2 regions of the Caldibacillus sp. 210928-DFI.2.18 genome follow, and region 2 is predicted to be linked to the other one. Evidence: riboswitches for the same ligand, from Rfam matches in the RefSeq annotation. Region 2 holds a riboswitch; the other holds the start of a gene.
The links. A riboswitch is a leader RNA that binds a small molecule or an ion and turns the genes downstream of it on or off. The one in region 2 is predicted to bind glycine.
Positions count from the first base shown of each region.

Region 1 (16,742 bases), on a different contig from region 2:
TGTACAATATATACTTGAAACCCTGCATTTCTCGCTCTCTCCGCTAAAGCTTCAGCATTCTCCCGCTTTGAGAAAGCACCGATTTGAACTTTATATAAGGTATTTTGGTTTGCCGATGAAGGTGGTGAGGACGGGATCGGGTTTACAGGTGCACCGGTTTTCCTTGGTAATCTAAATGCCCTCGCTAAGCCGTTCACATGTCCCCGTGCAATCCGATTAATATATGCAGGATCCTTCAATTTATTTGCATCCGTAACATTGTCGACAAAACCATTTTCAGTTAGCAGTGCCGGCATATTTGATTCTCTTAACACGTGAAAATTTGCCTGCTTTTGTCCCCGGTCACGATAATCTGTTTGTTTTAACACTTCTTCATGAATGGCATCCTGGTAGCTTTTCGTTAATGCATCTACATTCGGATATACATAACTTTCAAAACCGGTTCCGCCACCGGAATTTATATGAACGGACAAATAAAAATCAGCTCCCCAGCTGTTTGCGGCAGATGTCCTGGCATTTAGGCTAACGGTTTGGTCTGTTGTTCTACTCATTCTTACAGAAACATTTTGGTATTCATTCAATAAAATTTGTTGAATTTGATTCGCAATTTGTAAAGTAATATTTTTTTCAATGATGCCATTACCAACTGCACCGGGGTCCGAACCACCATGTCCCGGATCGATAAAAATTTTAACCAAATTTTTCACCTCTCCAATTTTTTTAGAATTTGAAAATTGTACCCGAATCCAGTCGAAAACATGACTATACTCGCCGGGATTTCACAATTTTTATCACAAATATAATTAGGAAATGTAACAATTCCTTTTCCTTGATAGTCAGTCCCAAGATGAAAGACACAAAGACCGGGTATAAAATTAAAGACTTCCTAATTTATTTATATGTAAGAACTAAAAAAAAGGGTTAAGAATTCTGTCGTTGGTACATCGGAGGAAATTTTTTAAAAAATCGGCATACTGATTATGATACAAATATTGTTTTTGAGGTTTTTTGCGGCATGATTTGTTTCTAATAACCGCAAAAAATGCAAGGCCTATTTCAAGATAAGCGGCTTGCATTTTTCACCAAAAATATTGGCATTTCAAACGAGTTGTCTACTCTGTTCATATGCTTCAATTTTATCTTTAAGTAATAAAGTTAAGTCAATATCATCCCAACCATTTACTAATTTTTCCTTATGATAGGCGGGAATGTCAAACGCAATAACTTGATCACCGTCAGTAATTGTTTGTGCTTTAAGGTCAACAGCCAGTGTAAATGAATCCCGTTCGGCCTTTTTCATCCAATCTTGAATAATAGATTGCTCAAGCATAATTGGCAAGATACCATTTTTTAACGCATTATTATAAAAAATATCGGCAAAACTCGGGGCAATCACAACTCGGAATCCGTAATCAAGAAGAGCCCAAGCTGCATGTTCACGCGAAGAACCGCAGCCGAAATTTTTTCCTGCCAAAATAATGCTGGCATCGTTGTATTTCTCATCATTCATTGTAAAATCTTGCCGAAGACTCCCATCATCATTGTATCGCCAGTTATAGAATAAAAATTTTCCAAACCCCGTCCGTTCAATGGCTTTCAAAAATTGCTTCGGGATAATTTGGTCGGTATCAACATTTTCCCGATTTAACGGGTAAACGAGTCCTTTATGATATTGAATAGCTTCCATTATTTATACCTCCTTTGAAAGATGTAATGCGTCTGTCCGCCGTAATGCTAAAATTTATAAATAGTGCATTACATGTTTAAACCGTCTGATTAGCGATAGTTTTATTCATGTTCCTGCATGATTATGTGCCAAAGATGGTTCATTGGACAGACTTACAGGTTCATGCTAAATCTTTTATAGACGATTTCAACTATACAATTTACCGTCCATAACCGATTACTGAAGGACTTGTTGAAATTTCCGGACATCGATAAAATGACCGGTAATTGCCGCAGCGGCCGCCATTTCCGGACTGACCAGATGGGTGCGGGCACCATTCCCTTGCCTTCCTTCAAAATTCCGATTTGAGGTTGATGCACATCTGCCACCGGGTGGTACAATATCTTCGTTCATCCCTAAACACATACTGCAACCGGCATCCCGCCATTCAAATCCGGCGTCCTTAAAAATTTGATCCAGTCCTTCCTTTTCCGCTTCCATCTTTACGAGAAAAGAGCCCGGAACAACAATGGCCCGTTTAATATTCGGATGAACTTTTCGGCCACGGACAATTTCTGCCGCTTTCCGTAAATCACTTAAGCGGGAATTGGTGCAAGAGCCGATGAACACATGATCTATATCAATAGAAGAAATTGGTTGATTTTCTTCCAATCCCATATATTCTAACGCGCGGCGGATCTCCCCTTTATTTTCAACATCACTTATCACAGGTGTCGAACCGCTAACCGGCACGCACATACTTGGATTTGTCCCCCAAGTGACTTGCGGTTCGATTTCTTCCGCATTAATCGTTAACGTTTTATCATAAGTCGCTCCCGGATCAGTAGCCAGCGACAACCAATTTTCAGCAATCTCTTCAAACTGTTCCCCTTTTGGCACGTATCTTTTTCCTTTTAAAAATTCGACCGTTTTCTCATCGGGACTAATTAACCCGGCTCGAGCCCCGCCCTCAATAGACATATTGCAAATCGTCATCCGGCCTTCCATCGAAAGTTTTCGAACGGCCTCCCCTGTATATTCAACAACATAGCCTTGGCCAAAACTTACCCCAAATTTAGCAATGATGGCCAAAATTAAATCTTTCGCAGTTACACCGGGACCTAGCTCTCCAACAACATGGACATTCATTGTTTTTGGTCGTTGTTGCCAAATCGTTTGAGTAGCAAGTACATGCTCGACTTCACTTGTTCCGATCCCAAAGGCCAATGCACCAAATGCACCATGCGTCGATGTATGACTATCACCGCAAACAATTGTTTTACCTGGTTGTGTTAACCCGAGTTGAGGTCCGATTACATGAACAATTCCTTGGTCCGGATGAAACATATCCGCCAACCGGATTCCGAACTCTTCACAATTTTCCTTCAATGTTTCCATTTGTTTTTTCGAGATTGGATCGCGGACAATTTCCCGATTTGCTGTCGGAACATTATGATCCATCGTCGCAAAAGTTAGATCCGGTCGCCGTACTTTTCGATTATTCATCCGCAACCCTTCAAAAGCTTGTGGTGATGTAACCTCATGAACAAGATGCAGATCAATATATAGTAAATCCGGTTTTCCTTCCTCTCTGTGAACAACATGATTTTCCCATATTTTTTCAATAATCGTTTTCGGTTTTCCCATGTTTAAACCTCCTGCAAAATCAAATCATTATCAAGGAAAAATAATGCATAGTCAAACATTACTAACTTTTTCCCGGTGGTTACCGGTCCTAGTGCTTCCGATGACCTATCCAATGAACAGAGTCATACATTACTAAACTTTTTCCCGGTAATTGTTGATTGTAATTTTTCTGTAATGACTTCCGTTATTTCGTTTGTACTGAGTTTTGTTCCTTTTTCTATTTGTAAATCAGCGGTATGATAACCATCTGATAATGTTTCATTGACTGCTGCTTCAATCGCACTAGCTTCTTCTTCCATAACAAAAGAGAACCGGAGCATTAATGCCGCAGATAAAATCATCCCAATCGGATTCGCTATTCCTTTACCGGCAATGTCGGGTGCCGATCCATGAATCGGCTCATACAAACCGAACTGATCGGATCGGATACTGGCAGAAGGAAGCATGCCTAATGATCCGGTCAAAACCGATGCCTCATCACTTAAAATATCGCCAAACATATTTTCCGTTACAAGAACATCGAACTGGCTTGGGTTGGTTATTAATTTCATACTGGCGGCGTCTACCAAAAGATGTTCTACTTCTACATCTGGATATAAACTGCTTTTTTCATTGACAATTTCCCGCCAAACCCTGCTTGATTCCAGCACATTTGCTTTATCAACAGAGGTAAGTTTCTTCTTCCGCATCCGGGCAAATTGGAATGCCTTATCTACAATTCTTTCTATCTCATACCGTTCATAATATAACGTATCGACAACGACTTTCCCGTTTTCGCGGCGTTCACTCGGTTTGCCGAAATAAATCCCGCTCGTTAATTCACGGACAATTAAAATATCACTGTCCTTAATTATATGTTCTTTTAACGGGGATGCATGGAGCAATGAAGCAAAAGCTTTAATTGGGCGGAGATTGGCAAATAGACCCAGTTCCTTTCTAATTTTTAACAGTCCTTTTTCCGGCCGAATGTCAGCGGGCACGTTATCCCATTTTGGCCCGCCAACTGCCCCTAACAGAACCGCATCGGCATTTTTACAAGCATTAACCGTTTCATCCGTCAAAGGAACTCCGAACCGATCAATTGCATTACCACCAATGGCATGTGTTTCATATACAAAACGATGATTAAATTTTTCTTCCACTACATGAAGAACTTTTACTGCCGCCTCTAAAATTTCCTTTCCAATGCCATCACCGGGAAGGAGAATAATACGTTTTTCCATAGTTTTCACCTGACTTTTCTTAGCAAAATAGGTTGAATTTTTATCGAGTCTACTATTTAATCGCAGTCGGCTCTTTGACAACTGAGCTTTGTTTAATTAAATACTTATTGACCGCATTAATGTAGGCATGTGCTGAAGCTTCCAATACGTCAGAAGCCGTACCACGTCCGTTCATAATTTCACCGTTTACCTTTACCTGAACATAGGCTTCTGCAAGTGCATCTTTTCCCCCGCCAATCGAACTGATTTGATAGTCTAAAAGATTTGTTTCTTCTGTAATCAAGGCCGCTATGGTTTTATATAAAGCTTCCACACTGCCATTTCCTGTACATGCCGTTTGCACGATTTTATCTTCCGGCGTTTTAACGGATACGGTTGCTGTTGGAATATTGGCTGAACCATATTGGACTTGGATCATTTCTAATTGATATTTTTGGACTGTGTTCGCATTGGTTTGGATTTCCATCAAAATTGTGAACAAATCTTCATCGGTCACTTCTTTTTTATGATCAGTTAACTGTTTGAATTGTTCGAATGCTTGATTTAGTTTTTCCTCAGAAAGTGTAAAGCCTAGCTCTACTACTTTTTCTTTAAATGCATGTCTGCCGGAATGTTTTCCAAGGACAAGATTATTGGAATGAACGCCAACCAATTCCGGTGTAATAATTTCATAGGTTTGAGCATTTTTCAGAACGCCATCTTGATGAATCCCTGACTCGTGAGCATAGGCGTTTCGGCCAATAACCGCTTTATTCGGTTGTACGACCATGCCGGTTAGTTTTGCGACTAAATCACTGGTCCGCTTCAATTCATCGAGCTTCAAGTTCGTTTCATACGGGTAAAAGTCAGAACGAATCTTAAGGGCAATTACGATTTCTTCCAATGCTGCATTTCCGGCCCGTTCGCCGATCCCGTTAATGGTCCCTTCTACTTGGGTTACCCCGTTTTCAATCGCAGCCAAGGAATTTGCTACAGCCATGCCTAAATCATCGTGACAATGACATGAAAGCGCCACTTGATCGATATTCGGCACATGTTCCCGAATATACCGGAACATTTTTCCATACTCTTCAGGCGTTGTGTAACCGACCGTATCCGGTAAATTAATCACATTGGCTCCTGCTTCAATGACTTTTTCAATGATTCTTGCTAAAAAGTCCAAATCAGAGCGTGACGCATCTTCTGCTGACCATTCAATAAACGGAAATTTTTTCTTTGCATATTTCACCATGTTCACCGAAGTTTCAATGACTTGTTCCGGTGTCATTTTTAATTTGTATTTCATATGAATAGGTGATGTGGCTAAAAACAGATGCAAACAAGGTTCTTCAGCAACTCGCAATGCCTCCCAAGCCGCTTCAATATCGGATTGAACCGCTCTGGAAAGCCCAATCACCGAGGAGTTTTTAATTGTTTGGGCAATCGCTTTTACAGCCTCAAAATCACCTTTGGACGAGGCCGGAAACCCGGCTTCAATTCGGTCGACACGAAGCCTTTCAAGTTGTCTGGCAATCTCTAATTTTTCCAGTTGATTCAAGTTTACACCCGGTGATTGTTCTCCATCCCTCAAAGTCGTATCGAAAATTTTTATCATCGTCATACCCATCCATCCCTTCTTTAAAATTTTTTGCTTGATTTTTCATAACACATAAACAGTATCGCCATAATCTGACTGGAGACTTTTCCTTCTTGCCGGTAACCTCAAACCGATGATTATTTATAAAAAAAGGCTCTCTTCTCCCACACAAATCTATATTTCGATTCATGTTGGGGAGAAAAGAGCCTTTCCTCGGTACCACCCAAGTTCATAGCATCCTCGCAGATACTATCTCGTGAAGCATGAAGCCTCGTTTTGGTAACAGGTGTTAGAGTTACACCCGGCGAAACTTAATGAGATGAATCATCCGTTCAGTTCCGCACTCAGGGATGAGACTGGAACAATATGTATTTCCGGGCTTCCACCGCCCCCGGATCTCTGTGAATACATGCCCATTGTTCCATAATCCCTTCATTGCTTTCATCTATTTTTAAAATTTCGTCATCAACTAATATTGTCATTTATCATAAAACATTTTATTTAAAAGAGCAAGAGGTTTTTATAAAAATTTTATATAAATCTTTTTAAAAATAATTATCTAAAAAATCATGACAAAGCTCATTTAATTAAACCATTCAATCTGTTCTTGCAAGTTATTGTTTTTGTCTACTTCGACAGGTCCATTCCTAATCCAATTGTTTCCGAGTCAGCTGCTTTCCTGCTCCAAAATGTTGCCAACAGCGGACCTGAGATATTATGCCAGACACTGAAAATAACACTCGGTACTGCCGCTAGCGGTGAAAAATAAGTCATTGCCAATGTAGTGGCCAGTCCGGAGTTTTGCATACCTACTTCAATTGAGATCGTTTTTTGGCTCGGATAATCCAGCTTGAAAAGTTTCGCTAACCAGAAACCAAGCAATAAACCGAGACAATTGTGTAAAACAACAACAATGAAAATGAGCAATCCATTTGATAATAGATTATCTTTATTTACTGCCACAACTGCCGAGGCGACTCCAACAATTCCGATAACCGAAATTAACGGCAACACAGCCGTACTCTTTTCCACTTGTTTGGGAAATAGATAATGAACTAAAACCCCTAAGACAATCGGTAACAACACAACTTGTACAACAGAAACAAACATACTCCAGAACGAAACTTCCATCCATTGCTTCGCTAATAACCATGTTAAAAACGGAGTCATTATAGGAGCCATCAATGTGGATACTGCTGTCGCACAAACAGATAACGCCGCATTTCCTTTAGCCAAATAAGCCATAACATTCGATGCAGTCCCACCCGGTGCACAACCGACAAGAATAACACCCGCAGCTAATTCCGGTGGCAACTTGAGTAAAATGGCTAGTGCAAAGGCCACTAACGGCATAATCGTATATTGACTAACAGCAGCGATAATGACACTTTTCGGTGCTTGGAAAACAGCCTTAAAATCATCAACAGATAATGTTAATCCCATTCCAAACATAATGATGCCCAGCAATAACGGAATATGAGGGGCTATCCAAGTAAAGCCTTCCGGAATAAAGTAACTTAATAGTGCAAATAAAATGATCCAAACAGCAAATGTATTGCCGGCAAAATTACTGACTTTCGCCAATTGATTCAATGTAATCACCCGCTTTTATAGTTTAATTAATCATTATAGTATAAATTTTTATTTTTTCAATACTGTTATCAAAAGATATTTTTTGGAAAAATTTTTAAAAACACTTGACTTATGCGCGAAATTCAAATAAACTATTTTTTAAAATAACGGTTAAATTAATTGATAATTTATACAATTATTATATAAATTTTTAAAGCGATGACGGGAACGGGGAAGCAAAACCAATGTGTAAGCAGCGAATCGGGGATGGTGAAAGCCCGGTTACACAGTTTGTTTCCTGATCATCCCGGAGTGCCGGACTGAACAGGGTTAACCATAGTAAGTTTGGCCGGGTACGAACGATCAGTACCTGTTATCAAAAGAAGCTCCATGCTTCATGAGGTAGTATCTGTGAGGATGCTATGAAGTTGGGTGGTACCAAGGAAAGCAACTCTTTTCTTCCCAAACATGTCATAATTGTTCTGGGTTGAAAAGGGTTTTTTATTTTTAAGCAGTCTATCTAATTTTAATTAGCCGACTCATTTGAAATATTTATTTTACTCATCTTTTATAAATTTATAAAATATTAACAAATATCCTATTGACCCTTTCAGAAAAATATTTTATTATTAACGGCAAAACAATCTTTTTTAACGCAGTGCAGCATAAATTTAATAAAGTGTTCTATATCATTTAAGATATTTTTAACACGATGACGGGAACGGGGAGCAAAAATCATGTATTTGCAGCGAGTCGGGGATGGTGAAAGCCCGGTCATACATTTTGTTCCTGGATCATCCCGGAGTGCCGGTTTGAACAGAATTTCCAAGTAGGATCGGCCGGGTGCTTCGTTTGCACCTGTTATCAAAAGAAGCTCTATGCTTCATGAGGTAGTATTCGCGAGGGTACTATGAACTTGGGTGGTACAGAGGAAAGAGATCTCTTTTCTCCCCAAAAATTCTGCTTGATGTAGGTTTAGGGGGGGAAAGAGCTTTTTTTATACTTTCTAAATTTCTTACCAAAATACTCAATTTATTCAAAGGGGAGGTTTCTTTCGTGAGTCTTAAGGTAAAGAATGAAGAGGATATGCAAGTTGACCAAATAACTGGTGCTGACCTTTTAGTCGATACACTGATCAATGAAAAAGTGGATACGATTTTTGGGTACCCTGGGGGGGCGGTATTACCTATTTACGATGCTTTTTATCGTAAAAAAGCACCTTTCAAACACATTTTAACGAGACATGAGCAAGGAGCCATTCATGCGGCGGAAGGATATGCCCGGGTTACAGGAAAACCAGGAGTTGTGTTTGCTACATCCGGCCCTGGTGCGACCAACTTAGTAACAGGAATTACCGATGCCATGATCGACTCAATCCCGCTTGTTATTTTTACAGGTCAAGTTGCAAAAAATGTAATTGGTACTGACGCATTTCAAGAAGCAGATGTTATTGGAATTACAACACCAATTACAAAATATAATTATCAAGTGAACGATTTGGAAGATTTACCGTCAATCGTTAGGGAAGCTTTTCATATTGCATCAACAGGAAGACCCGGTCCGGTTGTTATCGATATTCCTAAAAATATCGCAACGGGGTATGTTAGTGGCAACTATACGTACGTTTCTGAAATCAATCTGCCCGGTTATCAACCAAATTTTATGCCGAATCCACTGCAAATTACAAAATTAGTTGAAGCGCTAAAAACAGCCAAAAGACCGCTTGTATTGGCAGGTGCCGGAGTATTGTTTGCCAATGCGACAGAAGAGCTGAAACAATTTACTGAAAAATACCAATTGCCTATCACTAATACATTACTTGGATTGGGAAGCTTTCCCGGTGATCATGAACTGTTCCTTGGCATGGCCGGTATGCATGGAACTTATGCTGCAAACATGGCCATATCTGAATGTGATTTATTAATTAATTTTGGCGCACGTTTTGATGATCGGCTCACCGGGAATTTGAATTATTTTGCGCCTCATGCCAAAGTTGCACATATTGACATTGATCCGGCCGAAATAAGTAAAAATGTCGAAACCCATATCCCGATCGTGTGTGATGCCAAAGAAGCACTAAAAGCACTGTTAAAATGTGAGCTTGAAGTTTCATCGCATAATGAATGGAATCAGAAACTAGCTGTCTATAAAACTGAAAAACCGTTATGGTATGAAAAGCCAAAAGAATTCGTGTCACCTCAATGGTTTATTGAACAAATATATAAAATTACTAATGGCGAGGCGATTGTCACAACAGATGTCGGTCAACACCAAATGTGGGCAGCTCAATACTTTCATTTTAATAAACCAAATTGTTGGGTAACTTCAGGAGGTCTCGGTACAATGGGATTCGGTCTTCCGGCTGCGATTGGGGCACAAATTGCAAGACCGGACGAACTCGTTATTGCAATCGTCGGTGATGCCGGTTTTCAAATGACCTGTCAAGAGCTTGCTGTTATAAGGGAAAGAAACCTTCCAGTTAAAGTTATTATTGTTAACAATGCTGCGCTCGGTATGGTTAGACAGTGGCAAGAAATTTTTTATGAAGAAAGATACTCAGAATCTATACTTACATTTAACCCGGACTTTATTAAACTTGCTGAAAGTTATGATATCAAGGGCGTAGTTATTGATAATCACGAAAATGCCGTTCAGCTGTTGGAAAAAGCCATTCATTATAACGGACCGGTTCTCATTGACTGTAGAGTCCCTCAAAATGAGTGTGTGTATCCGATGGTTGCACCGGGAGCCGGCCTACATCAAATGGTGGGGGTGACAAAATGAGACGGATTATTACAGCAACCGTCCAAAACCGAAGCGGTGTTCTTAATCGAATTACCGGAATGTTGACAAAACGCCAATTTAATATTGAAAGTATTACGGTAGGCGGCTCAGAAAAAGACGGTATTTCAAAAATGACCTTTGTTATCGATGTGGCCGACCCGCTGAAATTTGAACAGTTAACAAAACAATTAAATAAACAAATTGATGTTATTAAAGTAACCGACATTACCGAAAAGGCTCATGTTGTTCGTGAATTGGCTTTAATTCGCGTCGCAGGCTCTCGTCAGCAACATGCAGAAATTCAAAGTGTCATTGCACCTTTCCGCGCCTCAATTATTGATGTGAGCAAAGACAGTTTGATTATTCAAGTAACAGGGAAACCGGATAAAATTGACGCTTTAATTGAATTATTGAAATCCTATGGAATTAAAGAATTGACAAGAACAGGCATCACCGCATTTTTACGGGGAAATCAACCGCAAGTAACGGAGATGAATTCACTTTCTATCTAAAGAAAAGCAAATGCCCATTTCGAAAGTATAGCTCGCTTAGGTTTTGACGAATTTACTTCTATCTAAAGAAAAGCAAATTTCGAAAGTAGGGCTTGGATAAGTTTTGATGAATTCACTTTCTGTCTATCACTAATAAAAACTGGAAAAATATAACTAATTTTTGGAGGGAATAATTATGGTAAAAGTTTTACATGATGAAGATATCCAAAGAGACGTACTAACAGGAAAAAAAGTTACCGTCGTCGGCTATGGCTCACAAGGCCATGCCCATGCACAAAATTTGCGTGACAGCGGTTATGAAGTTGTGATCGGGTTACGTGAAGGAAAATCTGCCGCACGTGCCAGGGAAGACGGCTTTACGGTGTTGCCTGTTGCTGACGCGGTAAGTGTTGCAGATGTTGTCATGATTTTAATGCCGGATGAAACCCAAGCAAAAGTATACAAAGAAAGTATTAAACCTAACCTAAAATCAGGAGCAGCCATTGCTTTTGCACATGGTTTCAACATTCATTTTGGTCAAATCGTACCCCCTGATGATGTTGATGTATTCATGGTTGCACCAAAAGGCCCGGGACATCTTGTCCGCAGAACGTATGAGGAAGGTGCCGGTGTTCCAGCTCTTTACGCGGTGTACCAAGATGCTACCGGTCAGGCAAAAGATTTAGCATTAAGCTATGCGAAAGGAATCGGTGCTGCCCGTGCCGGTGTGTTGGAAACGACATTCAAGGAAGAAACCGAAACCGATCTCTTTGGTGAGCAAGCCGTCCTTTGTGGTGGTCTCACAAGCTTGATTAAAACCGGTTTTGAAGTACTGGTGGAAGCAGGATATCAACCGGAAGCCGCCTATTTCGAATGTTTACACGAAATGAAATTGATTGTGGATTTATTGTATGAAGGTGGCCTATCCAATATGCGGTATTCCATTTCAGACACCGCACAATGGGGCGATTTTGTATCCGGACCGCGTGTAGTTACCGCCGAAACAAAAGAACGGATGAAGGAAATTTTAGCTGATATTCAATCCGGTGCTTTTGCAAAGAGTTGGATTTTGGAAAACCAAGTCAATCGTCCACAATTCAATGCGATTAACGCACAAGAGTTGAACCACCCAATTGAAAAAGTTGGTCAAGAGCTACGTGCATTAATGCCGTTTATTAAACAGTCTGTAAAAGATCAAGAAACAAAAAAAGTGGCTGTAACTAAGTAAAATGAAAAGCGGGGCTATGAGTTAATAAAAATCAGTCTGTGAACTTATTATTCATATTTGATTAGGGAACAGATTTAATAGATTTTGAAACTGATAGTCCCGCGCAAAACGTCGTTATGTTTTTTTATAAGGGAGTGTGAGGAAATTGGGGATTGTTTTCTAACTGAAAAGAAAATTTATTCTGCGATGAACGCCTTATCTCCGTTCGTTCACCGCACACCAATATTTACTTCGGAAACAACCAATCGGATTGTTGGGAAAAAGGTATATTTTAAAATGGAAAACCAACAAAAAACAGGTGCATTTAAAATACGGGGTGCCACCTACAAAATTATGCAATTAAAACGGGAGGAGCTTAAGAAAGGGGTCATTACCGCTTCTGCCGGCAATCATGCTCAAGGAGTAGCTCATGCAGCCAAGAAAGCAGGAACAACGGCAACAATCTTTATGCCGGTACACACTCCGCACGCTAAGATTGATGCGACGCGAAACTATGGTGCAAAAGTAGTTTTGACGGGTGAAAGTTTCCAAGAGGCATATGAGGCTTCCCTTGAGTTGCAAAAGGAAACCGGTGCAGCCTATATTCATCCTTTTGATGACTATGATGTCATGGCCGGTCAAGGGACAATTGCACTTGAGTTACTAAGACAAGAGGATAGAATTGATACAATCTTCGTTCCTATTGGTGGCGGTGGATTGATCAGTGGTATCGCAGTAGCAGTAAAAACAATCAATCCCCATATTAAGGTGATTGGGGTTCAAGCGAATGGAGCTGCTCCGGTCTATGACAGTTTTCAAAAGAAAAAACCTACAAATTGGGACCGCGTCTCAACGATTGCAGAAGGGATCGCCGTAAAACAACCGGGAAAAAGTACATTGCCGATTATAATGAAATATGTAGATGATGTGGTGACCGTAACGGATGAACAAATTGCTGCCAGCATCCTTTATATGTTGGAACGAGGGAAAACGTTAATTGAAGGAGCAGGTGCCGCATCCATTGCCGCCTTATTCGCCTATCATCATCATTTTAAATCGAAACATTGTGGACTGATTGTTAGTGGAGGAAATATCGATCTTGATGAAATGTCGCATATTCAAAAGCTCGCCGCCATGAATCATGTCGGCAGTGAAAGTATCGCGATAAATTCATAAAAGAGAGTATCCTGATTAAAAATATTCGATTTCAGGTTGTTCCTTTTTCATTCTGATTTTAAACAAAATTAGCTTACATTACGTTGAAAACTCGCCAGAATATTGGCGAGTTTTTTGCTAGCTAATAGGAAAAACATAATAAAAAATGACATATGTTTTGTCCATACGTCATTTTTTATTAACTTAGTTCGTCAACGCTTGAATCGGTGCGGGGATTCTTCCACCACGCCGAATAAATTTTTCCGAACCATACCCGTTTACCGCCATGACCGGGGCTCGACCAAGTAAACCGCCAAACTCAATCATGTCCCCCTCACTTTTACCGGGAACAGGAATAATTCGGACTGCAGTTGTTTTCTTATTAATCATTCCAATGGCTGCTTCGTCGGCAATAATTGCGGATATTGTTGTAGCCGGAACATCCCCGGGAACAGCAATCATATCAAGCCCCACCGAACAAACACAAGTCATCGCTTCCAATTTTGATAGACTGAGCGCATTGTCCACGACTCCGCGAATCATTCCGTTATCTTCACTAACCGGAATAAACGCCCCACTCAAGCCGCCGACATAGGAGCTGGCCATGGTTCCACCTTTTTTCACGGCATCGTTCATTAAAGCTAAAGCGGCAATTGTTCCATGTGTCCCAACCCGTTCGAGCCCCATTTCCTCTAGAATTTCCGCCACACTGTCATTCATCGCATTGGTTGGTGCCAGTGATAAATCCATAATCCCAAACGGAACACCGAGACGCTTAGCAACTACACGACCAATAAACTCACCGGCCCGGGTAATTTTAAAAGCAGTCTTTTTTATGACTTCAGATACTTCACCTAAATCAGCTTCCGGGTGCCGCTTTAATGCATTCAACACAACCCCCGGTCCACTAACCCCAACATTTAAAACGACTTCCCCTTCTCCGTTTCCATGAAATGCGCCTGCCATAAATGGATTGTCTTCAACCGGATTACAAAAAACAACCAATTTTGCACAAGCAAGTCCATTTTGACCCTTTGTCCTTTCCGCTGCTTCTTTGATGACCTCACCCATTTTCCGAACAGCATCCATATTGATACCGGATTTGGTTGTACCGATCGAAACGGAGGCACAAACTCGTTCGGTGACACTTAAACTTTCCGGAATCGCTTCAATTAATGTTTGATCTGCTTTTGTCATTCCTTTATGGACAAGTGCGGAAAAACCACCGATAAAATCGATACCCAATTCTTTCGCTGCTTTATCAAGCGTTTTGGCTATTTCAATTGCTTGTTCCTTTGTCGCATCACCTAATATTTCCGCAATCGGTGTAATCGAGATTCGCTTGTTAATGATTGGGATACCATACTCTTTCTCTACTTCCTCAGCAGTTTTTTTCAAATGCTGTGCATGGGTAGTGATTTTATTATAGATTCGTTGATTCATTTTAGAAAAATCGGAATCAGCACAATTTTTCAGACTGATGCCCATTGTGACTGTTCGAATATCAAGATTTTCCAATTGAACCATGCGAATTGTTTCCATCATTTCATTATATGTAATACTCATTTTTATGGACTCCTTTACAACAATCAATTAAATTCGATGCATAGCTTGGAAAATATCTTCCAGTTGGATATTGATTTTTAGATTTAGTTTTTCTGCAAGTTCATCCATCTCTTTTTGCAAGTCCTCCAAATTAGCTCCCGTCATATCGACAATCATCATCATTGTAAAAAACCCTTGAAGGATGGTTTGGCTAATATCCAGAATGTTAATTTTATGATTGGAAAGAATCGTCGTAACATTGGCAATAATTCCGATCTGATCTTTTCCAATAACACTGACTACTGCGCGTTTTTTCTCCATTTTTGTCACCTCATGTTTATAAAAAATAAGATTGGATATTTCCAATCTCAAGACAGAATAACATAGAAACAGATTGTTACTCTTCTGTCCTTTTGCCTGAGATTGTGAATCCGTCGGCGCCGGGATACCCGGTCTCTCCAGAAGTTGCTCCTTTTGTAGTGTTACCCACAAAATTCATCGCTTAAATTTTCTAATGAATATAGTCATATTATCAATGAAACGGGGGATGGTCAATAGAAAACCGACGCGAAATTTTGTCAATTCAGTTGGGATTTTTTGCGGAATTTCTAGTATTCTAGCAGGACCGGCGAATTTTTCGATTTTACTGTTGAATATGTGGGGGGAACTGGTGAATACGCATACCCTGTTGGTGATTTACTCTTTTTTACTGGTGAATTAGCAGGTACTACTGATGAATTCTCGCCTTCTTTTGTTGAATTTCACCCCTTTTACTGTTGAATTTCTTGATTTTGCTGTTGAATTACGGGGATGGACTGGCAATTCTAGGGGGACTGTTGAACGTCCACCTACTATTAAATACCTCAATTTCCTATAATTTTAAAAATTCCCTAGACTGGCGAATTCCGAACCTTTTCTTTCCTACCCTTCAAAATAAGAACTTTTTGTAAATTTTTGTAAACACTATAGACGCAATCCATATCAAGTTGTACACTCAAGATATAAAAGATTACAATATTCAATTTATTATTGGGGGAAGGTCAAATGGCTACAGAAGATGATTTTAAAACTATAAATCAAATCATTTATCAAGTTGCCGCAAAACAAGTTTACGACCAATTAAAAACAAATCAAGACGGTTTATCATCCGAAGAAGCCAAAGAACGCTTACAACAATTCGGTAAAAATACAATTAAAGAAAAACAAGGGAGACCGCTATATTTACAATTTTTATCAAACTTTATCAGCATGATGGCAATTCTTCTCTGGATTAGTGGCGGTATTGCCTTCGTTGCCAAAATGCCCGAACTCGGAGTCGCTGTTTGGTGCGTCAATATTATTAACGGAATTTTTAGCTTCATTCAAGAATATAAGGCAAGTAAAGCAACAGAAGCATTAAAAAGTATGCTCGCTTCCTATGCCAGAGTGATCCGTGACGGGAAAGAAGTACAAATCTTGACCGATGAGCTCGTTCCCGGTGATGTGATGCTCATTACAGAAGGCGAAAAAATTTCTGCTGATGCCCGTCTTATTGAAGCAAGTGATCTGTAAGTGAACCAATCTGCGCTAACAGGAGAATCAAATCCGGTGCGAAAATTTTCCGATGCTATTCACCGAAATGATTTGACGAATCTTGAAATAGCTAATCTTATTTTCACGGGAAGTACTGTCTCCAGCGGTTCGGGAAAAGCGGTCGTTTTCAAAACAGGGATGGACACTGAACTTGGCAAAATTGCCGGGCTAACCCAAAACGTCACAGATGAACAGAGCCCGCTGCAAAAAGAATTAAATCGACTAACTAAACAAATCTCCATCATTGCACTGACATTCGGTTTTATTTTCTTTGTTCTTGCTGTTTTCTTCGTCAAAGACCCTG
Region 1 is NZ_JAJCHL010000015.1:2,841-19,582, forward strand. Features, by position in the region: gene LIZ98_RS05230 (N-acetylmuramoyl-L-alanine amidase) at 1-698, opposite strand, end outside; gene leuD (3-isopropylmalate dehydratase small subunit) at 1,100-1,687, opposite strand; gene leuC (3-isopropylmalate dehydratase large subunit) at 1,904-3,313, opposite strand; gene leuB (3-isopropylmalate dehydrogenase) at 3,436-4,536, opposite strand; gene LIZ98_RS05250 (2-isopropylmalate synthase) at 4,589-6,136, opposite strand; gene LIZ98_RS05255 (bile acid:sodium symporter family protein) at 6,740-7,705, opposite strand; gene ilvB (acetolactate synthase large subunit) at 8,771-10,468, shown strand; gene ilvN (acetolactate synthase small subunit) at 10,465-10,980, shown strand; gene ilvC (ketol-acid reductoisomerase) at 11,156-12,187, shown strand; gene ilvA (threonine ammonia-lyase) at 12,374-13,342, shown strand; gene LIZ98_RS05280 (PFL family protein) at 13,526-14,887, opposite strand; gene LIZ98_RS05285 (ACT domain-containing protein) at 14,915-15,187, opposite strand; glycine riboswitch at 15,262-15,338, opposite strand; partial or broken gene LIZ98_RS18265 (cation-translocating P-type ATPase) at 16,012-16,742, shown strand, end outside.
Region 1: another riboswitch for glycine. It lies ahead of LIZ98_RS05285 (ACT domain-containing protein); the one in region 2 lies ahead of LIZ98_RS11350 (amino acid permease).

Region 2 (16,742 bases):
CCCTTCTATATACAATAGTATACATATGTTGTGCCAAATAACTAGTTCATAGACATAATTTAGCCTGAAACGGGCATCCTATCTAAAAACCCATTCTACTGATGCTAATTAAAAATTAATAAAATTTTTTTCATAAAAGTAATTGATTTGTGAAATATTTTTTCGTATACTTAGGATGTACTGAAAATGCTTTCACATTTTTCAACAAGAAAGGCGGCTTATTCATGGATGCATATATATTAATCATTACGCTTTTATCGATTGTTATCGTTATTTTAGGGGTTTCATGGTTTAAATGGCATGCATTTATCAGTTTGACTATTGCCAGTTTGTTTTTAGCCATTTTTACCGGAATGTCTTGGGATAAAATTGTTAAAGCATACGAAACCGGGGTTGGTGGCGTTTTAGGCCATTTAGTCGGGATTTTGGCACTTGGAACCATTCTGGGAAAAATGTTGTCGGAATCAGGAGCCGGATTGCAAATCGCCAATTATTTTGTGAAAATCTTTGGGGAAAAGAAATTGCCATGGGCGATGTTCGCTTCAGGATTTATTATTGGGATACCGGTATTTTTTGAAGTCGGCATTTTAATTTTGCTCCCTTTAGTGATCTCGATTCAACAAGCAACAAAGAAAAATCTATTATTAATCAGTTTGCCGGCCATTGCGGGATTATCCATCGTTCATGGGCTTGTCCCGCCACATCCGGGTGCAGTGGCAGCTATCGGCATTTATGATGCCAATCTTGGAAGAGTTCTGTTATATTCCCTATTCATCGCTATTCCGGCAGGTATCATCGGTGGACCTTTATATGCAAAATTTATTAGTACACGGGTGACCCCATCCGGTGAATCCGGCTTAATTCAAGTGGATGAATCACAATCAAAAAAATTACCAGGTGTCGGTATTTCTTTCCTATCCATTTTAATGCCGGTCATTTTAATGGTATTAGGAACATTTGCACCGTTCATAGAGTTGCCTGAAAACGGTGTGAAATTTCTTGAGTTCATTGGAAGTCCATTAATCGCCTTGTTAATTTCATGCTTTGCCGCTTTCTATTTCCTCGGTTTTCGTCAAGGAATAGGACGTAATCAAATTAAGAAGTTTGTCGATGAATGTATTTTGCCGGTCGGTTCGATTATATTAATTATTGGTGCCGGCGGTGGATTTAAACAAGTTTTGATTGATAGCGGTGTAGGTGAGACTATCGGAAAGATGGCAGAAAATCTGTCTTTATCACCGCTTGTGTTAGCTTTCCTTATTGCCGGGTTAATCCGGATTGCAACCGGTTCAGCTACCGTGGCATTGACCACCGCAGCCGGAATTGTTTCCCCGATCATCGCTAATATGACAGGTGTTAATTTAGAATTACTTGTTATTGTTACCGGTGCCGGATCGCTCATGTTCTCTCATGTCAATGATGCCGGTTTCTGGATGGTAAAGGAATATTTAGGCTTATCGATTAAAGAAACGTTTAAAACATGGACGGTCCTGGAAACAATTCTCTCATTTGTCGCTTTTATCGGTGCTTTGGTTTTAGACATATTTATTTAAGTCCATATGCAGCCGCTTGAAAATGATAGAATCCCTTGTTAACGAAGGGATTCTGTCCATTGCTATTGCGCTTTCTTTCTGGTAAAAGAAAAACGGAATTAACTTCTATCCATTATAATTTTGTTACAGCGTATATAAGGCGAGGTTAGGAACTTTGGTATTAACAATACTTGATTCTATCCGTTATAATCTTGTAACGACGATCGCTTCCCTTATTTTGTCTAAAGATTTTTTCGCTTTTTCTTTATTTAATTTCATAACATTGACGTAGAGGGCATCAATTAGACTCAATTGGGCAATCCGTGAAGACAAGGCTTCTGACCGGTATTCCGTTTCTTCAGCGCTCGTATATAGAACGACATCAGAATTTTGCGCAAGCGGCGATTTCGGGTAACCGGTTATCCCAATGATTTTCGCTCCATTTCTCTTTGCTGTTTTTAAAATATTGATCGTATCTTTATTTGTACCGGAATGTGAAATAACAACGGCCACATCATGTTTTGTCAGTTGAGAGGCTGACATAATTTGAAAATGGGAATCCATAAAGGTAAATACCTTGATACCGGTACGAATAAACTTATGGTAAGCATCCATGGCAATGACGGCTGACCCGCCTGTACCATAAAAGTCAACCCGACCGGCTTTTAGTAGTAAATCTACAGCCTGCTCAATAGCGGTTTCATCAATTAAGTTTAACGTACTTTTTAATGTATGAATATTTGATTGAAAAACTTTTTCCATGACTGTTCTTTCATCATCTGATTCACTAATTTCTTCATGGATTTGTTGAATTGGTTCAATAATTTCAGCAGCAAGTGTGATTTTCATTGCTTGAAAGCCTTTAAATCCGATTCGTTTACAAAAGCGAAAGACTGTAGCATCGGCAACATTTAAGTCTTCGGCAACATCATTGATTGTACTATGAATAATGTTTTCAGGGTTATTTAAAATATAATCCGCAATCTTTTTCTCTTTTTCACTTAAGCGTGCATAATGGGAGCGGATTTGTCCTAAACAATTTTTTGACATGGATAATCCCTCGCAATAAGATATTTTGCCTATAGTATAACACATTTTGTTAATGAAAAAATATTTCTTATAGTGATTATATTTTACAAAAATTTTTACTCACAAACATTGAAAGGAGCAATAAAAAATGCAAATTGGTTTAGTTGGTTTAGGAAAAATGGGTTATAATTTAGCATTAAATTTAAGAGATCATCATCATGATGTGATTGCTTATGATATTCATTCAGAAGCAGTTGAAAATTTTAAAAAGGATGGTGGAACGGGGGCAAACTCGATCTCTGAACTAGTTTCCCTGCTGTCCAGCCCAAAAGTCGTTTGGGTAATGGTTCCGGCTGGTGAAATAACGTCCAATGTTATCAATGAATTAAAAGGATTATTGAAGGAGAATGATATCATTATTGATGGTGGAAATTCCAAATACAAAGATTCCATTGCCCGGGCTGAAGAATTAAAAAAGCTTGGCATTCATTTTCTTGATGTCGGGACAAGCGGCGGGATTTCCGGTGCAAGACATGGTGCATGTATGATGATTGGCGGTGAGGAATCAGTTTTCCAATCGGTTGAAACAATTTTTAAAGATGCTTGTGTAAAAGATGGCTACTTATATTGTGGCAAACACGGTAGCGGGCATTTCTTAAAAATGGTTCATAACGGTGTGGAGTACGGTATGATGCAAGCTATTGCAGAAGGGTTTGAAGTTTTGCATAAAAGTGAATTTGATTATGATTATGAAAAGGTGGCAAAAAACTGGAATAATGGATCGGTTGTTCGTTCCTGGTTAATGGAACTTATAGAAGATGCTTTTTCAAAAGATGCGAAATTAGACGAAATAAAAGGAATCGTGCATTCATCCGGGGAAGGAAAATGGACGGTGGAAACAGCCCTTGATCTTCAAGTCCCGACTCCGGTTATCACCCTAGCATTAATGATGCGCTATCGTTCGTTGGAAGAAGATACGTTCGCAGGTAAAGTTGTCGCCGCATTACGAAATGAATTCGGCGGCCATGAAGTTGAAAAATAAAATATTGGTAGTAAACTATGATAATCATTCTTTTTTGAGCAATAGTAATTTGACTATTGCTCTTTTTTGTGTAATAGTGAACATGCTCTTTTTAAAGGAAAGAAATGGAGTGGGCTTAACCAGGATAGCATCTTCCGAAAAGTGAAAAACTAGCTCAAACAAAAAGTCCTTCACCAAATCTTTAAGTATAGATGAAGGATAAGTATTGAGGAACACAGCACATATCGTATTAATTTCTACACCCATTTTTGCTGGAATTTGGTTATTTCGTCGTATTCACTTTCCAACAAACGGGATACTCGGATAAAAATCGGGATAAGATCCTCATAGATTTCAACATTCTCTTCCTTTGGTTGATGGGCATGGGTAGTTCCGATCCATTCCGAAATAATCGTGAAGTCGTCGATTTTACCTAACGCATACATACCGAGAACAATGGCCCCTAAGCAAGAACTTTCAAAGCTTTCCGGAATAATTACTTCATGGTTAAAAATATCAGCCAACATTTGCCGCCATAAATCCGATCTGGCAAAACCACCGGTCGCATGAATTTTATTGGGTACCCCAATTAATTCTTGCAGTGCCAGCATCACTGTGTAAAGATTAAAAATAACCCCTTCCAAGACAGCTCTTATCATATGCTCTTTTTTATGATGAAGTCCGAGGCCAAAAAATGATCCTCTGGCATTGGCGTTCCACAGTGGTGCCCGTTCGCCGGCCAAATATGGATGAAAGAGAAGTCCGTCCGCACCCGGTCTGACCCGTGATGCGATTTTCGTCAGGACATCATACGGATCGATGCCCAGTCGTTTCGCAGTTTCCACTTCACTGGAGGCAAGTTCATCACGAACCCATCGAAAAGTCATCCCACCGTTATTGACCGGTCCACCAACGACCCAGTGGTTTTCCGTCAGTGCATAACAGAAAATCCGGCCTTTAGGATCTGTCACCGGCCTATTCGTAACTGTCCGAATGGCACCGCTCGTCCCGATTGTAACAGCAACAACACCTCGATCAATCGCACCAACACCGAGATTGGATAGAACACCATCACTTGCTCCAATGATAAATGGCGTGTCAGAAGATAAGCCCAGTTCAGCTGCCAGTTCTTGTTTAAGTCCCCGTTTCACAAAAGTGGTAGGTACCGGTTTGGATAATTGTGCTTCTGAAATGCCGGCGACCTGTAACGCCTCTTTATCCCAAGCCAGTTGTTCCAAGTTAAAAAGACCGGTCGCAGAAGCAATTGAGTAATCAATGATATATTCATGAAAAAGTTTATAAAAAACGTATTCCTTGATTCCGATAAATTTACTTGCCTTTGCAAAAAGTTTATGATGGTCAGATTTGAGCCAGGTAATTTTTGCGAGCGGAGACATCGGATGGATTGGCGTACCTGTCCTTTTATAGATTTCAAGCCCGTTCAGCTCTTTTTTGATTTTATCAGCCCATTTGGTTGCCCGGCTATCTGCCCAGGTAATGCAACGGGTTAATGGTTTTCCTTTGTCATCAACTAAAATTAAACTGTGCATGGCGGAACTAAAGGATACCAGTTGAATTTTTGCAGAATCGATTGCAGCTTGACGAATGACTTCTCTAATCGAATGGAGAACCGCTTGAAAAATCTCATCCGGATCTTGTTCGGCAATCGACGGGGCCGGACTATAGAGCGGATATTCTACATGTTGCATTTGGATTACCTTGCCATGCTCACCGAATAATACCGCTTTTGTACTTGTTGTACCAATATCGACACCTATATAATAATTTGTGTCTGTCATGTGTTTTCGATCTCCTTTACGAACATATATAATAAGTAGTTTATCCAAAATCTTGTGAAAAAAAATTACTTTTTATAATAAAATTACTGAAAAAATATTTCCTATAATGTTATTTTACCAATGAAGGAGAAATATTGAAAGTGGTTTCTACCATTTTTCGATATTATATTGTCTAGAATTGGTTGCATTTATTTTTCTTACATAAGTTATGTTTTTTGACATTTTAGGATAAACTTAAATATAATTATTTCGATATAGAAATAAAAGGAGGAACACAAAATGGTAAAAATAGGGATTTTAATTGGATCTTTACGGAAGGAATCTTTCTCCAGGAAATTAGCTGAAAATGTGTCCGCTCTATTTCCTGAAGGTTATGAAGCGGAAATTGTTGAAATTGGAAATCTGCCGTTGTACAATCAAGATTTTGACGATTATAACAATGTGCCGGCTGAATATACGACATTCCGAAATAAAATAAAAGAGATTAATGCAGTTTTATTTATAACTCCTGAATACAACCGCTCTGTACCGGCTGTATTGAAAAACGCATTAGACGTTGGTTCCCGTCCTTATGGCAAAAGTGTATGGGACGGAAAACCGGCTGCTGTTATTAGTCAATCTCCGGGTAACTTAAGTGCATTTGGTGCCAACCATCATTTACGCCAATCACTCGTTGTCTTAAATATGCCGACTGTTCAACAACCGGAAGCCTATATCGCTAATGTAGCCACTCTATTTGATGAAAATGGCAAAATTAACAAGCAAGATACGATTCAATTTCTTCAATCATTTGTCGATGCTTTTGTTGATTTAATTAAAAAATATCAGAGCTAAGTTTTAACCGCTGGACATTTTTTGTCTCAGCGGTTTATTTTACTATATGGTGGGGAAAAGCGGAATAGCAACCAACTTTTGGATGGTGTAGAATATAACTATACAAATTAACTTTTTAGGAAGTGGAAAAACATGTTAGGACTAATTTTATGTATCCTTATCCTTCCAATCGGGATGATATCCGGCATGATTCTATTCCAAAAAAACACCATTCCCTACAGTGAGAATAGCAATGCAAAACATGGGAAAATTTCCGTTATTATTCCTGCGAGAAATGAGGAAAAGAATTTACCCCATTTACTAGATTCCCTATTTAACCAATCTGTTCAACCGGATGAAATTATCGTTATTGATGATCATTCACAAGATCAGACCAAACATATCGCTGAAGAATATGGTGTCACTACCTTTACAGCACCTCCTCTGCCGGCGGGTTGGACAGGAAAAAATTGGGCCGTTTGGAATGGTTATTTACAATCAAACGGAGATATTTTACTTTTTCTTGATGCCGATATTCAACTTGCTGAAAACGCCATACAATCTCTTATATCAGCACAAAAGAGACAGAGTGGTGTTTTATCTGTTGTCCCTTATCACAGGGCAGAAAAATTTTATGAAAAATTTGCAATGGTGCTAAATATATTAGGGGTATTTTCTTTCACTTCCCCCTTTGAAAAAAACAATCATCAAAAAGGACTCTATGGCGCTTGTATTGTAACGACTCGAGATGATTATGAGAAAGCGGGCGGTCACCAAATGATTAGGAATGAAATGCTGGACGATTTGAATTTGGGCGCCTTGTTTCAAAATGCCGGAATAAAAGTTTCTAACTATATTGGGACTGATCTTGTTTCCTTTCGTATGTACCCAAACGGGATAAAAAGCGAACTGGAGGGGTTTGCCAAGGGGGCTATCTTAAGTACATCTTCTCTTCATCCATTGACACTCTCCTCTATTATTCTATGGATTATTGGGCTGGTATCATCACAATTTTGTTTCCTTTTTTTCGGATCCAAGTATTTCATTCCGTTACTGATCGGTTATATTTGTTTTGCCATTCAAATATTCTATATCAACCATTATATTGGAAGCTTTGGCATCGTCCATCCATGCTTTCATTTTCTATCGATGCTCTTTTTCCTTGCAGTCATTGTCTACTCTCTGTACCAATCTGTATTTCGTAAAAAAGTGATCTGGAAGGGCAGGTACATTCAGGTTGGAAGGGGTGATCAATCTTGACAGTTGTTTGGACACTCATCGGATTTTTTAGTGGCTCACTCATGTTTTCTTACTGGATTGGCTGTTTATTGAAAATGAATATACGAAAAACAGAAGATGGTAATCCCGGGGCGGCAAATTTGTGGAAAGAGGCCGGTTTTCAATTTGGTTTGTTAGGAATTGCTCTTGATTTTCTCAAGGGTTATGTACCGATCTATTTTATTTTACAAACGGGCAACGAGACAGGGTTTAAGCTGATTCCGATTGCATTGGCACCAATCCTAGGGCATGCATTTTCCCCGTTTTTAAAATTTAGCGGCGGGAAAAGTTTAGCCGTTACCTTTGGCGTATGGAGCGCCTTAACTCAATTTCGTGCCTCCTTCATTTATGCACTTATCTTAGCCTTCTTTTTTATCCTAACAAAAATAATAAAAAAAGGCGGGAAAACATCAAGTAATGAGGACGGGATTCAGACAACCGTTGGATTCTTTATTCTGTTATTCTATTTATTTTATAAACATTATCCGAAATTTATGCTTTGGGCTTGGTTGGGCAACTTCTCTATTCTTTTATGGAAAAACCGAAATGCTTTTATACAACCGATTAAAAATCGCAGAGCAAAATCACTTATTTGAATAAAGTTATCTTGCACGTGCTTCCGTATAACAGGAAATCAACCTCAGATAGCTAAGTCGTTGACGTGAAATTTGTGCTAAAGCGGATCATCGGAATTTCATTTCTAATTTCAAGGACTTATAAGTAGATAGGAGAGAATTATTGGACGTAACCGTAAGACTTCATTGAAACATCATGGTCCTACGGTTATTTGTTATGCGTAACCGATTGAAGTGCGTTTATTTTAATGGGAATACCTCAAATAAGTTGTTTGGAAAATTCCAAAAAAACGTGACCTGATGATATGGTATCCTATATTTGAGTCTAAACTAACTTTCACCGAGAGCAATAATTTCCCTATTATTTAAATGTCAGGTTGTATTAAAAGTTCAGATACATCAATAATCAAAAGGAGAAAAAGAGTGAAAAAGAAATTAAGACGTTCTTCAACCTTAATTTCTGATTGTGTTTTCATTATCATTCCGGTATCCAATATCAAGTACGGCTTGACAACGGGGTGAAGAAAAAATAGCCTTGGTTGGTTGAAGCCAGCCCATGAATCTGCTGGCTTCTTGGTTTAGGAATCTGCCCACGGAAGGCCGATGTCAAGCAATTCATTATACTTCCGGACTTCATTCAGCTATCCAATTCACCTCATTGGGATTACCTGTTTAGCTCATTTTTCAATTCCGGGGCTGTGCTTTATAATTTTCACACCGCCTTTGCTTCCGTACTTAGTGAGTATTTATCTCAACCATTAGTTTTTCTATTTCCGTTTCTGTTAACTCGGTCATTTCTATGATGTCGGATACTTCAAATCCCTTTCTTAACATTTTTTTTGCCAGTTCCCGATTTGCTTCTCTTTTTCCTTCTTTTCGCCCCTTCTTTAGTCCTTCCTTTATCCCCTTCTTTAGTCCTTCCTTTATCCCTTCCTCTATCCCTTCCTGCCTCGCTTCTCCGCGAATGGAGTTAAGATCCATCAATGCCTTTGCACGGGCTTCATACAATTCCCTTGCTTCCGGATCTAGGCTTGCTACTCTTAATGATTCAACCATCTGTTCCATTACCGGGTCTTGTTTTGCCATCTCAAACCACCTCGTATCGTCTTCATTTGTAAAAAAGCGTAACCATTTTGCCTTTCGATCATTCATTGGGATTTTCCCCGCTTGATCTTGTCGAACAAATTTCGGCATTTCCGTAAAATGTAACTGCAAAAGATCAGGGAACGGCTCATGCAGTCTTTCTTCCACTAATCGAAAACAACTATGATAAGGAGTAGAAGGAAAAAATGAAAAGTCCAATAAATTAATCGCCACAACCCGTTCTAACTTAGAATACCCATCACTTGCAAATAATTGATTTCCAATTAATTTGGACGCATAATACAGAGAGCGTTTATGCATATTTTTTTGGTTCGTTAATTGCATTTCAATATTAACATATCCATAACCTGGGACTTTCGCCTTAATATCCAAAATAGAGCCTTTATCATAGATACTTTGTTTATTGATGATTGGGTTTACTATTTCCACAGAAGTAAAACTTTGCAACGCAGGCGCATACAAAAAATCATTTAAAAACGCTAATAACAGTTCTTTTGATTGATCATTATCACTGCCAAGTATCCATTTTAAGACAAAATCATTTTTTGGCTTTAACCAATTAAATGGTCCTTGTCGTAGCATATTTTAACGCAACCATTCCTTTCACTAATATAATTATACATGAATTTTAAAATCTATTAAAGTTATTAACTGAATTTTTAAAACTTAAGTAAGGAAGAAAACTCTTTTTGTTGAATTTGGAACAAAATGGGATGAAAGAAAAACAACTACAGGAGGAAAGAGCAAGGAAATCCGCATGGAGAAGGAATTTAATTATTTATTCGACCAATTCCGTCAAAATTCCTTCTACTTTTAAAAAATTTTTCCATAAAAATAGCAGTTAACTTAATATATAAAACGAGTTCGCCAATAGGAATACTTTTTCCTAAGCACATTGATTTTGATATAGCCTCCATATTGATTTCTTAACGTAAAAAATCCCAAGAATGGCTCTACTTCATCCTTGGGTTTACAGATTTTATTTTGAAACTTCCACCAGAAGCTTATCCGTTTATATTATACTGTTTTAAAATCTGCTCCAATTTCATCGCTTTGGCTAATTCGCCTTTGATTTTTAATTTACCTGTCATGAAGGCGACTGTTCCGCTTAACTTCCCGGTTAAAAATTTCCGAAAACTGTCCGCTGACATAACTAATGTACAATCCGCTGTCGTTTCACTTGTCGGAACAACTATGGCCTGTCCTCCGTTTAGCTTAAGTTGGAAGGAATCCTCTTCATCTCCGGTAAGGTCAAACTGATAAACGACATTTACATCAGCAATCGGCGCCGGATTTTCATTTAATTCTTTTTCAATATACTGTTTAATTTCTGCCAGTGAAGCGTTTGTCACCTGTTCACTCATTATTAAACATCCCCTTATGAAATATATTTTTCAGCCTCGATATATCGGGCTGCAATTTCCCGCTTCTTTTCAAAAGTTAATTGCATTGGATATTGAGCGAGTTCTTTTTTTATTAATTCAGCTGTTTTTTCGGCATCAATTCCGATTCCACCCATGAGTTGCCGTGCCAATGATTCTACATTCAAAAGCACTTCATCGACAAAACAAACAGCGAGACTTTCTTTTAGTTGTTCTTTTGGCAAACCATTTTTCTTTATCGCTTTCAAAGTCCTGAGTACCGCTGATTCGGCTGCATACAAATAGATGGCAATATCGGCCAATTTCATAATCGACTCCTGTTCGCGCTCCAACTCCAGCCCATATTTCAAATAAACGCCCCCGGCCAGTAGCAAAAACACCCGCCGAATCGATTGAATCATTTCTCTTTCACGGGCAAGAGGTCCGTCGAGCTTTTTCTTCGTTCCTGTTGCTTCTTTAATCACCCGGTTAATCAGTGCTTCAAGGTTGAACTGGCCTTGAGCTGCTCTTTTAAATAAAAATCCCGGAATTAACAATCGGTTGATTTCATTGGTTCCTTCAAAAATCCGGTTTATTCTGGAGTCACGGTACACTTGTTCAATGTGGTAGTCTTTTATAAAACCATAACCGCCATGTAATTGGAGTGCTTCATCCGCCACTTGATCCAATGTTTCCGAGCCGAATACCTTGCAAACGGCACACTCGACGGCATATTCTGACAACCGCTTCTCAATCACTTTATGGTCTGTTTCATCATAAAGGTCACCTAATGCATCTTCTAACAAACCCGCTGTCCGATATTGTACGGATTCCGCTGCATAAATACGGGCTGCCATCGTAGCCAATTTTTCCTGTGTGGCCGGAAATGAAGAAAGCGTCCGACCAAACTGAATTCGTTCATTTGTATATTTAAGAGCCAGCTCCAATGTCGATTTGGCGCCACCCATACATGCCGCTCCAAGATTGAAACGGCCAAGATTCAACACATTTAAAGCGATTACATGACCACGCCCAATTTCACCAAGTACATTTTCAACCGGGACAAGACAATTGTCGAATATTACCGAGCAAGTTGAGGAGCCTTTTATCCCCATTTTGTTTTCCTCAGGACCAATGATTAAACCGGGAAAATCCTTTTCAACAATAAATGCTGTAAATTTTTCATCATTCACCTTTGCGTAGACAATAAACGTATCGGAAAAAGCAGCGTTCGTAATAAATTGCTTACTGCCGTTTAAAATATAATGCGTCCCTGCCTCATTTCGTACGGCTGTTGTTTTTGCACTTAAAGCGTCGGACCCGGCGGAAGGTTCCGTTAAACAATACGCACCAATATATTCACCGGACGCCAACTTTGGTAAATATTTTGCCTTTTGTTCTTCCGTACCAAAATAGGTAATCGGTAAAGTCGCGATGCACGTATGGTTGGAATGTGCTACCCCATAAGCACCGGTCCGTCCGACATATTCTCCGACAATTCCTTTTGATATTTTATCAAGACCAAGTCCGCCATATTTTTCCGGTACACTGTGAGCCAGCAACCCCAATTCCCCGGCTTGGCGCATTAACTTTACGACACAATCAAAATCTTGACTCTCAATATCTGCATTTTTGGGAATCACTTGTTCTTCAACAAACTGTTTTGCCGTGGCTGCAATCATCTTCTGTTCGTCTGTTAAGTCTTCTGGTGTAAAGATAGATTCGCCCTCTATTTGTTCCACTAAAAATTCCGCACCTTTTATAGATAACCCCTTTTGAACCAACCTAATCAGCCCCTAAATCGCGTTTTCATCCATTTGGTATGAGTGAACATTCACTCATTACGGCATTAAAAACCCACCGCTGACACTAATACATTCTCCGTTAACAAAACTGGAATCATCCGATGCTAAAAACGAAACGACCGATGCCACTTCAGACGGATTTCCCATTCTTCCGGCAGGCGTCAACATAATACCCATCATCTTAATATTTTCCGGAATATTTCTTGTCATATCGGTATCAATTTGACCCGGCGCAATTGCATTTACTGTAATATTTTTTGCCCCATTTTCTTTCGCTAGCGTTCTTGTCAAACCGATGACACCGGCTTTTGCTGCACTGTAATTTGCCTGTCCCATATTCCCCCAGCTTGAGGTTGATGAAATATTTACGATCTTTCCATATTCTTGTTTCCTCATTTTTGGAATGACGGCTTGGCATGTATAGAACATACTATTTAAGTTGACATTGATGACCGCATGCCATTGCTCCGGTGTCATTTTATGAAAAAACGCATCCCTGACAATGCCGGCATTATTTACTAGAATATCAACTTTGCCGAGTTTTTCATAAATTTGATCAAAAACTTGATTAACTTCTTCCTGATTGGACACATCGCATTTTAGCGATATGGCACGTTCACCCGTTTTATCTATTTTTAAAATAGATTCTTTCAACTTATCCAAGTTTACATCAAGACACACGACAGTAGCACCATCTGCAAAAAGCCGCTCAACAATGCTTGCGCCAATTCCTTGTGCTGCTCCTGTAACAACAGCTACTTTATTTATTAATTTTTCCAAGAACAAGTACCCCCTTATCCCCTTCGTTGTAAATTTAAAAATATTTCAAACCAATCATATCATATTATCCTAGTTTTCGAAATTAATAAATATTAACCTTAGCTTAAATTTAAGATGACAACATTAAATTATGCAATTTGTGTTGGAGATATGATTATTAAGGTTTATTCTGTCTTCGAGAGAGAAATTCCGGGGGCTGTTCGTACCCTTTTTCAGATGGTTTTGCCCATGAGAACAGTTCTCGGAAACAGATTGTACCAAATTAGCTACGATTATAAAAATAACGAAAATCATTTATCCTTGGAAGATTGATTAGGAATATTTGCCGGGTTCGAATCAATGTCAGAGTCGTCAATTGTTTTGAGACGTTTCAACCATTTTAATATAATACCTTCTTTAAAAAAATTAAGTAGTAATCCATCACCAAATCGCTCAAACCGAATGATACACATAATCATTGCTAAGATACATTGCGCATCTAGTAATTCTACCTTCGCATCTCGCAAACCTCCTGTATTCGGTTGAATCCCGTAATCTTCTAAAATTGAATGATATTTCATCAGCTTATATTCCGGATGACTTTGTGAAAATTGATAGAATTCCTCAACAAACATATTTACCAGCTCATCATATTTTACAAACGGCATTTGTTTGGGGTGTTCAGGGCTCCCATCATTTTCATCATCAAAAACCCAATCACCAAAATACGCACGATCAGATAGTTTCCCGATATATTTCGTGAGCATTTTAAACTTGCTATGTGGGTGCCCAGCTTCGGTAAATTCACACCATTCATCATAAATCGCACGCAATTCATCATCTAAATAAGTTAACGCTTTCTTTCTAAGAATTTCCGGGACTCCGTAATAGGCTTCTGCTATAGCACCGGTAATAGCCGCCAGCGTGTCACTATCACCGCCGACTGAAATCGCAGTACGAATGGCATCTTCAAAGGAACCGGATTCTAAAAAAGCTGCGATAGCTTGAGGGACTGTTTCTTGGCATGTCTCATTAAACTGGTAGCTGACCCTGATTCCATCAATAGTAAAATTTAAAGGATAATAGGAACTGTTAATTTTATTTCGTATTTCACTTTTAGTACATCCATTCCATGCCATAAAGATTGCCACTGCTGTAGCCTCAGCACCTTTCAGTCCTTCCTCATGGTTATGAGTTACACCTGTGACAATTTCAGATAACTTGCACGCTTCACTTTCTGTCCTTGCAATGAATCCCACCGGACTTATCCGCATGGCAGCCCCATTTCCAAAACTGTTATAAGGTTCAGGATTCGCACAAAAAACCCATTGATTAAATCTATATCCATAACCACAATCAGGATACTTCCGTCCGATTTCCTGCATATACCGTACCGACATTTCCTCAAGGAGAGAGTAGTAGCCATTTTTTTCATTATCTTTATTAATGGCCCTCTCTGTCTCCATAATCGCCTTAGCAATAGCAAGCGTCATAATACTATCATCGGTTACATGGCAATCTTCTGCAAAAAGTTTGAAATTCTTGTTTCGATGATTATTGAACTCAAAACGAGATCCAACAATATCGCCAATAATCGCACCAATCAAAACAATTCCTCCCTCAAACATTTCATATTAATCTTTATGCAAAAAATATCTCTCTACTTTCATTCATTAATTGTAACCCATCTTGAAACGTTTGTTTATTATTATTCATGATAAAGAATGATTTTTCTAAATCATTTCCAACCTGATAGAACAATAGCCTGAAACGCTAATATGTGAAACGTTCATGTAATTTTATCCATAAGCCTCTAACCACCGATAACCATTTCGCAACATTTTGTGTCAAGCTGTCATTTTTATTGACAATTATTATAATGCTAGTAAAATTTTAAATTATATTAAGATATTTTTAGGTGCAGAGGTAAATAATTACTCTGTGTATATTTGAAGTTGGTGCATTTTAGTGAAAAGCTAACGTCAAATCAAATTTATACAAATGAATAGTAAGCTAGCGATGAATGCTTTGGGTCACACTAAAGCAGGAGCAGCTTCTGGAGAGATCGCTAATTCAGCGACGCCGAAGGGTTCACAATCTCAGGCAAAAGGACAGAAGGGTAACGAGTTATAACTATTTGTTATTCTTTTCTATTTGCCAAGAGGTTGGAGAAATCCAATCTCTTTTTGTTTTTGTAGCAACCCCTTCATTGTATTTTTTTAACAGATTTTGGTGTGAGTTATTTCACAAAAGTAATTTTCAGGAGGTATGAAATGTGGCAGAGCAAAAACAAGAATTAAAGAGAGATTTGAAAAACAGACATGTCCAACTTATTGCAATTGGCGGGACGATTGGCACAGGGTTATTTTTAGGATCTGGGAAAGCAATTCAATTGGCGGGACCGTCTATCATTTTTGCTTATTTAATTGTTGGAATTGCGATATTCTTTGTTATGAGAGCTTTGGGTGAACTTCTATTATCAAATGCCGGATATCAATCGTTTACGGATTTCGCCAATGATTATATTGGACCATGGGCAGGTTATGTCACCGGTTGGACCTATTGGTTTTGTTGGATTATGACAGCGATGGCGGATATTATTGCGGTTGGTGTCTACATCCGGTATTGGTTTGATATTCCCCAATGGGTTCCTGCACTAATTTGTTTAATTATTTTACTAGGATTAAATTTATTGACGGTCAAGCTTTTTGGAGAGTTGGAGTTTTGGTTCGCATTAATTAAAGTCATTACAATTTTAGCATTAATTATTATTGGTTTTGTTATGCTCGTCATTGGTTTTGAATCAGATAGCGGTGCTGTTACCGTGAATAATCTTTGGAAACATGGCGGCCTTTTTCCTAATGGAATCAGCGGATTTCTATTTTCCTTCCAAATGGTTGTATTCGCTTTTGTTGGAGTAGAATTGGTCGGAGTTTCAGCAGCGGAAACAAGCAATCCGAAGAAAAATATTCCGTCGGCTATTAATAAGATCCCGTTACGCATTTTATTCTTCTATGTCGGTGCCCTTTTTATCATCTTGACTATTAACCCTTGGGAACAGTTAAATGCATCGAACAGCCCTTTTGTACAAGTATTCAGTTTGGTAGGAATTCCGGTTGCAGCAGGCATTATTAATTTTGTTGTATTAACATCAGCAGCTTCTGCATGTAATAGTGGGTTGTTTTCTACCAGCAGGATTTTGTACAACTTAAGTAGACATGAACAAGGACCGGCTACGTTTGCAAAATTAAGTAAAAATCATGTGCCTAGTAATGCTTTATGGATCTCTGCAGTCGTTCTTTCCGTCGGTGCACTTCTGAGTAAGCTCATCCCGCAACAAGCATTTAGCATTGTAACAACGATTAGCGCCATTTGTTTTATTTGGGTTTGGAGCATCATTTTAATTTCACATATTCGCTATATGAAATCACGGCCGGATTTGCACAATAAGTCTATCTTTAAAGCGCCATTAACACCATTCATAAATTACGTTGTCTTAGCTTTTTTTGCTATCATCTTAGTTATCATGTATTTTTCCGAAGTAACTCGAATGGCTTTACTACTGACCCCGGTCTGGTTCATTCTTTTATTCATTTTATATGGAGTTCATCGAAAAAATAATGTACATGCGCTTAATTATGAGCAAAGAGCCAAATAACTTATTTA
Region 2 is NZ_JAJCHL010000051.1:408-17,149, reverse strand. Features, by position in the region: gene LIZ98_RS11410 (GntP family permease) at 225-1,553, shown strand; gene LIZ98_RS11405 (MurR/RpiR family transcriptional regulator) at 1,737-2,582, opposite strand; gene gnd (phosphogluconate dehydrogenase (NAD(+)-dependent, decarboxylating)) at 2,710-3,603, shown strand; gene gntK (gluconokinase) at 3,840-5,381, opposite strand; gene LIZ98_RS11390 (NADPH-dependent FMN reductase) at 5,661-6,215, shown strand; gene LIZ98_RS11385 (glycosyltransferase family 2 protein) at 6,348-7,454, shown strand; gene LIZ98_RS11380 (glycerol-3-phosphate acyltransferase) at 7,451-8,068, shown strand; gene LIZ98_RS11375 (Rpn family recombination-promoting nuclease/putative transposase) at 8,783-9,733, opposite strand; gene LIZ98_RS11370 (SCP2 sterol-binding domain-containing protein) at 10,156-10,515, opposite strand; gene LIZ98_RS11365 (acyl-CoA dehydrogenase family protein) at 10,530-12,296, opposite strand; gene fabG (3-oxoacyl-ACP reductase FabG) at 12,354-13,097, opposite strand; gene LIZ98_RS11355 (ADP-ribosylglycohydrolase family protein) at 13,388-14,683, opposite strand; glycine riboswitch at 15,123-15,201, shown strand; gene LIZ98_RS11350 (amino acid permease) at 15,352-16,734, shown strand.